One region of the Mycolicibacterium phlei genome, then DNA from elsewhere that is predicted to be linked to it. Evidence: predicted binding sites of a transcription regulator. Region 1 holds the regulator's gene; the other holds the start of a gene.
The links. The regulator HspR, encoded in region 1, represses chaperone genes until heat shock. The targets are predictions, from matches to a motif close to ANNTGAGTNNNNNNNACTCANNT.

Region 1 (3,409 bases):
GTACGGTGTGACGCAACGGCATTACGACACGATGCAGAGCGCGCTGTACACCACGCTGCGCACCCACCTGGCCGACCGCTGGACCGACCGGGTCGCCGAGGCCGCGCACGACGCGGTCGCCCTGATGGTCGGTCTGATGCGCGGCGCCGCGGACGCCGAGCAGGGCCCCGCGTACTGCGACGGCACGGTGATCGAGCACATGCGGGTCACCCGCGACGTGTCGGTGGTGCGGCTGCAGCTGGACCGGCCGCTGTTCTACCACCCGGGCCAGTACGTCACGGTGCAGGTGCCGCAGTGGCCGCGGCGGTGGCGCTACCTGAGCCCGTCGATCCCGGCCGACCGCGGCGGCGGGATCGAGTTCCACATCCGGTCGGTGACCGGCGGCATGGTCAGCACCGCGATCGTCAACGAGACCGCCGTCGGCGACCGGTGGCGGATCTCCAGCCCGCACGGCGGGCTGCACGTCGACCGCGGCGCCGGCGATGTGCTGATGATCGCGGGCAGCACCGGCCTGGCGCCGCTGCGGGCGCTGATCATGGATCTGTGCCGCTGGGGCGCCAATCCTCGGGTGCACCTGTTCTTCGGCGGCCGCTTCCCCTGCGACCTGTACGACCTGCCCACGCTGTGGCAGGTCGCCGCGCACAACCCGTGGCTGTCGGTGACCCCGGTGTCGGAGTTCAGTGTCGACCCGCCGTGGGCCGGCGACTACCCGGATCCGACGCCGCCGCGCGGGCTGCACGTCCGCCAGACCGGCACGCTGGCCGAGGTGGTCACCCGATACGGCAACTGGGGGGACCGCCAGATCCTGATCTGCGGCAACCCGTCGATGGTGCGCGCGACCAAGGAGGCGCTGATCGCCAAGGGCACGCCGCCGGAACGCATCCAACACGATCCACTGGAGTCCTGATGACTGACCTCGAGCCGATCACGCTGACAGATCCGGCGTCGCCGATGACCGCGACGTTCGTGCCGCGCGCGGGGATGGTCGGCACCTCGCTGCGCGACGGCGACGACGAGTTCCTCGGCCAGCGCCGCGGGCTGGAGGGCTATCTGCGCGACGGTAAGACGACGGGCATCCCGATCCTCTACCCGTGGGCGAACCGGTTGAGCGCCAACACCTATCGCGTCGACGGCACCGTCGTCACGCTCACCGCCGGGGTGGGCGGGGTCCGGACCGACGCCAACGGCGCGCCCATCCACGGTGTGCTCACCGCGTACCCGCGGTGGGTGGTGACCGAGCACACCGGCGACAGCCTGACCGCGGTCGTCGACTTCGACACCCCGGATCTGCTCGCGTCGTTCCCGTTCCCGCACACGCTGATCCAGCGGGTGAGCCTGCGGGAGCGGACCCTGACGGTCGAGACCACGGTGCGGCCGACCACGGCGGCGGTACCGCTGTGCTTCGGCTATCACCCGTATCTCACGATCCCGGGGGTGCCGCGCTCACAGTGGACGCTGACCACTCCGGCGATGCGTCACCTGCCGGTCGACGAGCGCGGAATCCCCACCGGAGAGGCGCATCCGTGGGAGGGCTCAACCGCCGAGCTGGCGGACCGCACCTACGACGACGGCTTCGACCAGGTCCCCGACGGCGCGGTGTTCACCATCGCCGCCGGCGCCCGCCGAATCGACGTCACCTTCGAAACCGGTTATCCCGCAGCGCAACTGTTCGCCCCGCCCGGGGAGAACCTGATCGCGATCGAACCGATGGCCGCGCCCACCGACGCGCTGCGCCGGGGCACATACCGCGAAGCGGCCCCCGGCATGCCGGAGACCGCCCGGTTCTCGATCGCGGTGAGTTAGCGCTTGTTGCGCGGCTGCCAGAGCACGACCGCGGTGCTCTTCGGCAGCACCGCCAGATCGCGGCGCTGGGCGGCGCGCAGCGCCTCCACCTCCTCGGTGAGCTCGCGCACCCGCGACTGCAGTGCCTCGACCTGATTGGTCAACTCGATGATGCGCTTGATGCCGGCCAGGTTGACGCCCTCGTCCTGCGACAGCCGCTGCACCTCGCGCAGCAGCTCGACGTCATGCCACGAGTAGCGCCGTCCGCCACCGGCGGTGCGCTGCGGCCGGACCAGGCCGAGCCGGTCGTAGGTGCGCAGTGTCTGCGCATGCATCCCCGCCAGCTCGGCCGCGACCGAGATCATGAAGGTCCGTGCCTCGTCCTTGGGCTGCTTGGCCATCACGCACCTGCCCATCCGGCCCGCGGGTCGAACCCGCTGGCCCGCTCCGCTTTCGCGTACGCCTCCAACGCCTCGACCGCCTCGGGCGGAAGGTTCGGCGGCACCGCCACCTTCACGGTGACCAGCAGGTCACCGTGGCCGCCCGAGCGTTTCGGGATCCCCCGTCCGCGCACCCGCAGGATGCGGCCGTCCGAGGTGCCCTTGGGCACCCGCACACCGACCTTGCCTTCCAGCGTCGGCACCGAAAGCGTTGTGCCCAGGGCGAGTTCGTGGAAGCTGACCGGGACGGTGACGGTCAGGTCGTCGCCGTCGCGGCCGAACACCTTGTCCGGGCGCACGTGCACGGTGACATACAGGTCACCCGACGGCGCACCGCGCAGCCCGGCCTCACCCTGTCCGGCCAGCCGGATCCGCTGACCGTCCTCGACACCCGGCGGGATCCGCACGTTGATCGTGCGGGTGCGGGTGGCCACCCCGGTGCCCTTGCACTCCTGGCAGGGGTGCTCGATGATCGAGCCGCTGCCACGACATTCGGTGCACGGTTCGGAGAACCCGAATGCGCCCTGGTTGCGGCTGATCACGCCGGCACCGTTGCAGCTGCGGCACACCTTCGGGCTGGTGCCCGGGCGGGCGCCGCTGCCATGGCAGTTCGTACACGGGGCCGGGCTGGTGAGCCGCAGCGGCATCATCACGCCCTTGGCGGCCTCGACGAACGACAGCTCCGTCTCGGTCTCGAGGTCATTGCCCCGGCGCGGCCTGCTGGGCCGCGGCTGCTGGGCGCCGCGCCCGAACAGCCCCCCGAACAGGTCGCCGATGTTCGCGCCGCCGGTCTGGCCGGCCGCGTCGAACAGGTCGTTGAGATTGAATTCGACGCCATCGCCAAACCCGCCGAAGCCACCGCCGCCACCGCCGAATCTGCGGCCGAAACCGCCGTTGGCGAAAAGCCGCCGGGTTTCGTCGTATTGCTTGCGCTTCTGCGGGTCGGTGAGCACCTCCTTGGCCTCGGACACCGCCTTGTAGCGTTCCTCGGCCGCCGGGTTGCCCGGGTTTCGGTCGGGATGGTTCTCCGCGAGCAGCTTGCGGGCCGCCCGCTTGATCTCTTGTTCGCTGGCGTCAGAGGAGACGCCGAGCTCCTTGTAGAAGTCCTTTTCGACCCACTCACGCTGAGCCATGTCGCGTCACCTCCTTCCGCACGTTTCTCGTTCTGTCTCTGCTCTGTCTCTGAT
Region 2 (3,409 bases), 2.3 Mb from region 1:
CTTCCTGAACCCGTCCGAGGGCTGGTGGCCGATGCTGATCGGCCTGGCGATGCAGGACTCCGGCGGCTACAACGCCGAGAGCATGTGGGGCCCGTCGAGCGACCCGGCGTGGAAGCGCAACGACCCGATGGTCAACATCAACCAGCTCGTCGCCAACAACACCCGCATCTGGATCTACTGCGGCACCGGCGTTCCGTCCGATCTCGATGCCGGGATGGCCGGCCAGAACCTGATGGCCGCCCAGTTCCTCGAAGGGTTCACGCTGCGCACCAACATCACCTTCCGCGACAACTACATCGCCGCAGGCGGCACCAACGGTGTGTTCAACTTCCCGCCCAACGGAACCCACACCTGGGGCTACTGGGGTCAGCAGCTCGAGCAGATGAAGCCCGACATCCAGCGGACGCTCGGCGTGCAGGCCAACGCCTGACCCGCCGCACGATCCACCCACTGAGGGAGCCTGCCGTTTTCCCCCGAGCGGCAGGCTCCCTGCTGTTCGGGGGACGCCGAGTGCACCAGGCCCAGCCCTACAGCCTCGTGCACTCGGCCCGCCCTTATAGCCTCGTGCACTCGGCGATGTCTTCCTCGAACTGCGCCACCATCTCCGCCGTCAACGTCGGCCTGGTATCGGCGATCGCGGCCAGATAGTCGTCGGTGTGCGCCGGCCTGCCGTGGCCGAACTCGACCTCACGCTCGAATGCCGTCTGCGCACCCTTGCGCGCGGCGAACTCGATATCGGCCGGGGTGAACATGGCGCTGGCCTCGACCAGCTTGTCCACCTCGACGTCGGGGCTGTTGGCCCCCAGGTAGCGCCGCCAGATCGCCGCCCGCGCAACCTCGTCCGGTGGCCCGACCGGAATGATGTAGTCGAACCGGCCGTGCCGCAGGAACGCCGAGTCCAGGGACCGCACCGAGTTGGTGGCCACGATCAGCAGTCGCTCGTCGTGCTGACGGAACGCCGGAATCAGCTTGAGCAGTTCGTTGGTCACCCCGCGCGCCGGATCGGTCGGGATCGGCGAACGCGAACCCGCGATCTCCTCGACCTCGTCGATGAACACCACCACCGACTCCAGATCCATCACGCTGGCGAACGCCTCACGCAGCGCGGCGGCCATCGACACCCCGGGTGCGGCCAGCCGCGACGGGAACAATTCCACGAACGGCCAACCCAGCCGCCCGGCCACCGCCTTGGCGAAGCTGGTCTTGCCGGTGCCCGGCGGACCGAACAGGATCACCGCCTTCGGCGGCGACACGCCGTACTGGGCGGCCAGATCCGGTTGCGCCAGCGGCAGCACGATGCGCCGTTCGATGATGCGCTTTTCGGCCTCCATCCCGGCCATCTGCTGCCACAACTCGCGCGGGATCACCTGTCCACCCAGCGATTCCAGCAGTCCCGCATCGGAAATGCCGACGTTGTCGATCTTTTCGAAGTACCGCAGATCCGAGCGCTCCTGGTAGCCGCAGTTGCGCAGCGCGGCGCTGCCGGTCGCGTCGGCGGGCATCAGGGCGCTGATCCGGCGCACCCCGATGCGGCGCAGCCGCGCCTCCAGGTCGGCCAGCAGCGCGCTGCCCACGCCGCGGTTGCGCCACCGGTCGCTCAACGCCACCATCGTGATCCACGCACGCTCGCCCTGCTGGTGCGCCACCGCCATCCCCACCACCTGGTCGCCGACCACCGCGACCACGGCGGGCTGCCCGGAGCGGGCGGCCGAAACCGCCTCGGACACCGGGAACACCGGATGGGCCTCGTCGGGGTGGCGGCTCTGGTCCCAGACCGAGATCGCCTCGTCGAGGTCGTCGTCGTGAAAGTCGCGTAACCGGAATGCAGGCATGCGTCTCTGGATACCGGCCGTCGCACCGGCCCGGCATGCCCCGATCGGGTGATCTCGACGGGGAACAAATCCACCCCCGCCAGAGTTGAGTCCAACAGACTGAAGTTTGGAGGACTGAATGGCTGAAGCCAAGACAGTGCCGGTGTTGTTCCTGAACGACTCGATCGTGCTGCCCGGAATGGTGGTGCCGATCGCGCTGGACGATGCCGCGCGCGCGGCCGTCGATGCGGCCCGCGCCAGTGAGTCCGGTGAGTTGCTGATCGCTCCCCGGCTCGAGGACCGCTACCCGTCCTACGGGGTGCTGGCCTCGATCGTGCAGATCGGCCGGATGCCGGGTGGGCCCGCCGCTATCGTGCGCGGGGTCAGCCGCGCCCACATCGGGACAGGTGCGACCGGCCCGGGTGCGGCGCTGTGGGTGGAGGTGACCGAGGTCGCCGAACCCGAGCCCACCGAGGAGGTGATCAACCTCGCCGCCGAGTACAAGAAGCTGCTACTGGCGATGCTGCAGCGCCGGGAGGCCTGGCAGATCATCGATTTCGTCAACCAGCTGTCCGACCCGTCGGCGCTGGCGGACACCGCCGGGTACGCGTCGTACCTGACCCAGGTGCAGAAGCGGCAGCTGCTGGAGACCCCCGATGTCGCCGAGCGGCTGCGCCTGCTCATCGACTGGACCGGCGCGCAGCTGGCCGAGGTCGAGGTCAGCGAGAAGATCGCCGAGGACGTCCGCGAGGGCATGGAGAAGCAGCAGAAGGAGTTCCTGCTGCGCCAGCAGCTCAAGGCGATCCGCAAGGAACTCGGTGAGGACGACGCCGACAGCACCGACGACTACCGGACCCGCATCGAAGAGGCCGACCTGCCCGAGAAGGTGCGCGAGGCCGCGCTGCGCGAGGTCGGCAAGCTCGAGCGCGCCGGTGACCAGAGCCCGGAGAGCGGCTGGATCCGCACCTGGCTGGACACCGTGCTGGAGCTTCCGTGGAACGTGCGCACCGAGGACTCGACCGACCTGAAGGCGGCGCGCGAGATCCTCGACGCCGACCATCACGGGCTCGAGGACGTCAAGGACCGAATCGTCGAGTACCTGGCCGTGCGGGCGCGGCGCGCCCAGCGCGGGATGGCCGTCGTCGGCGGCCGCGGTTCGGGTGCGGTGATGGTGCTGGCCGGCCCGCCCGGTGTCGGCAAGACCTCGCTCGGCGAGAGCGTCGCCAAGGCGCTGGGCCGCAAGTTCGTGCGCGTCGCTCTGGGCGGTGTGCGCGACGAGGCCGAGATCCGCGGGCACCGGCGGACCTACGTCGGCGCGCTGCCGGGCCGTATCGTGCGGGCGATCAGCGAGGCGGGCACGATGAATCCCGTTGTGCTGCTCGACGAGATCGACAAGGTGGGCTCGGACTTCCGCGGTGACCCCGCGGCGGCCCTGCTCGAGGTGCTGGACCCGGCGCAGAACCACACGTTCCGCGACCACTACCTGGACCTGGATCTGGACCTGTCCGACGTGGTGTTCCTGGCCACCGCCAACGTGATCGAGAACATCCCGTCGGCGCTGCTGGACCGCATGGAACTGGTGGAGATCGACGGCTACA

Region 2: lon (endopeptidase La) is a predicted target of HspR. The motif match lies at 1,916-1,938, and genes of this name have one in related genera.

Annotation. Positions count from the first base shown of each region.
Region 1 is NZ_CP014475.1:4,789,747-4,793,155, forward strand. It holds gene MPHLCCUG_RS23025 (FAD-binding oxidoreductase) at 1-907, shown strand, start outside; gene MPHLCCUG_RS23030 (aldose 1-epimerase) at 907-1,803, shown strand; gene MPHLCCUG_RS23035 (heat shock protein transcriptional repressor HspR) at 1,800-2,183, opposite strand; gene dnaJ (molecular chaperone DnaJ) at 2,183-3,355, opposite strand.
Region 2 is NZ_CP014475.1:2,460,406-2,463,814, reverse strand. It holds gene MPHLCCUG_RS11740 (esterase family protein) at 1-430, shown strand, start outside; gene MPHLCCUG_RS11735 (ATP-binding protein) at 555-1,832, opposite strand; gene lon (endopeptidase La) at 1,951-3,409, shown strand, end outside.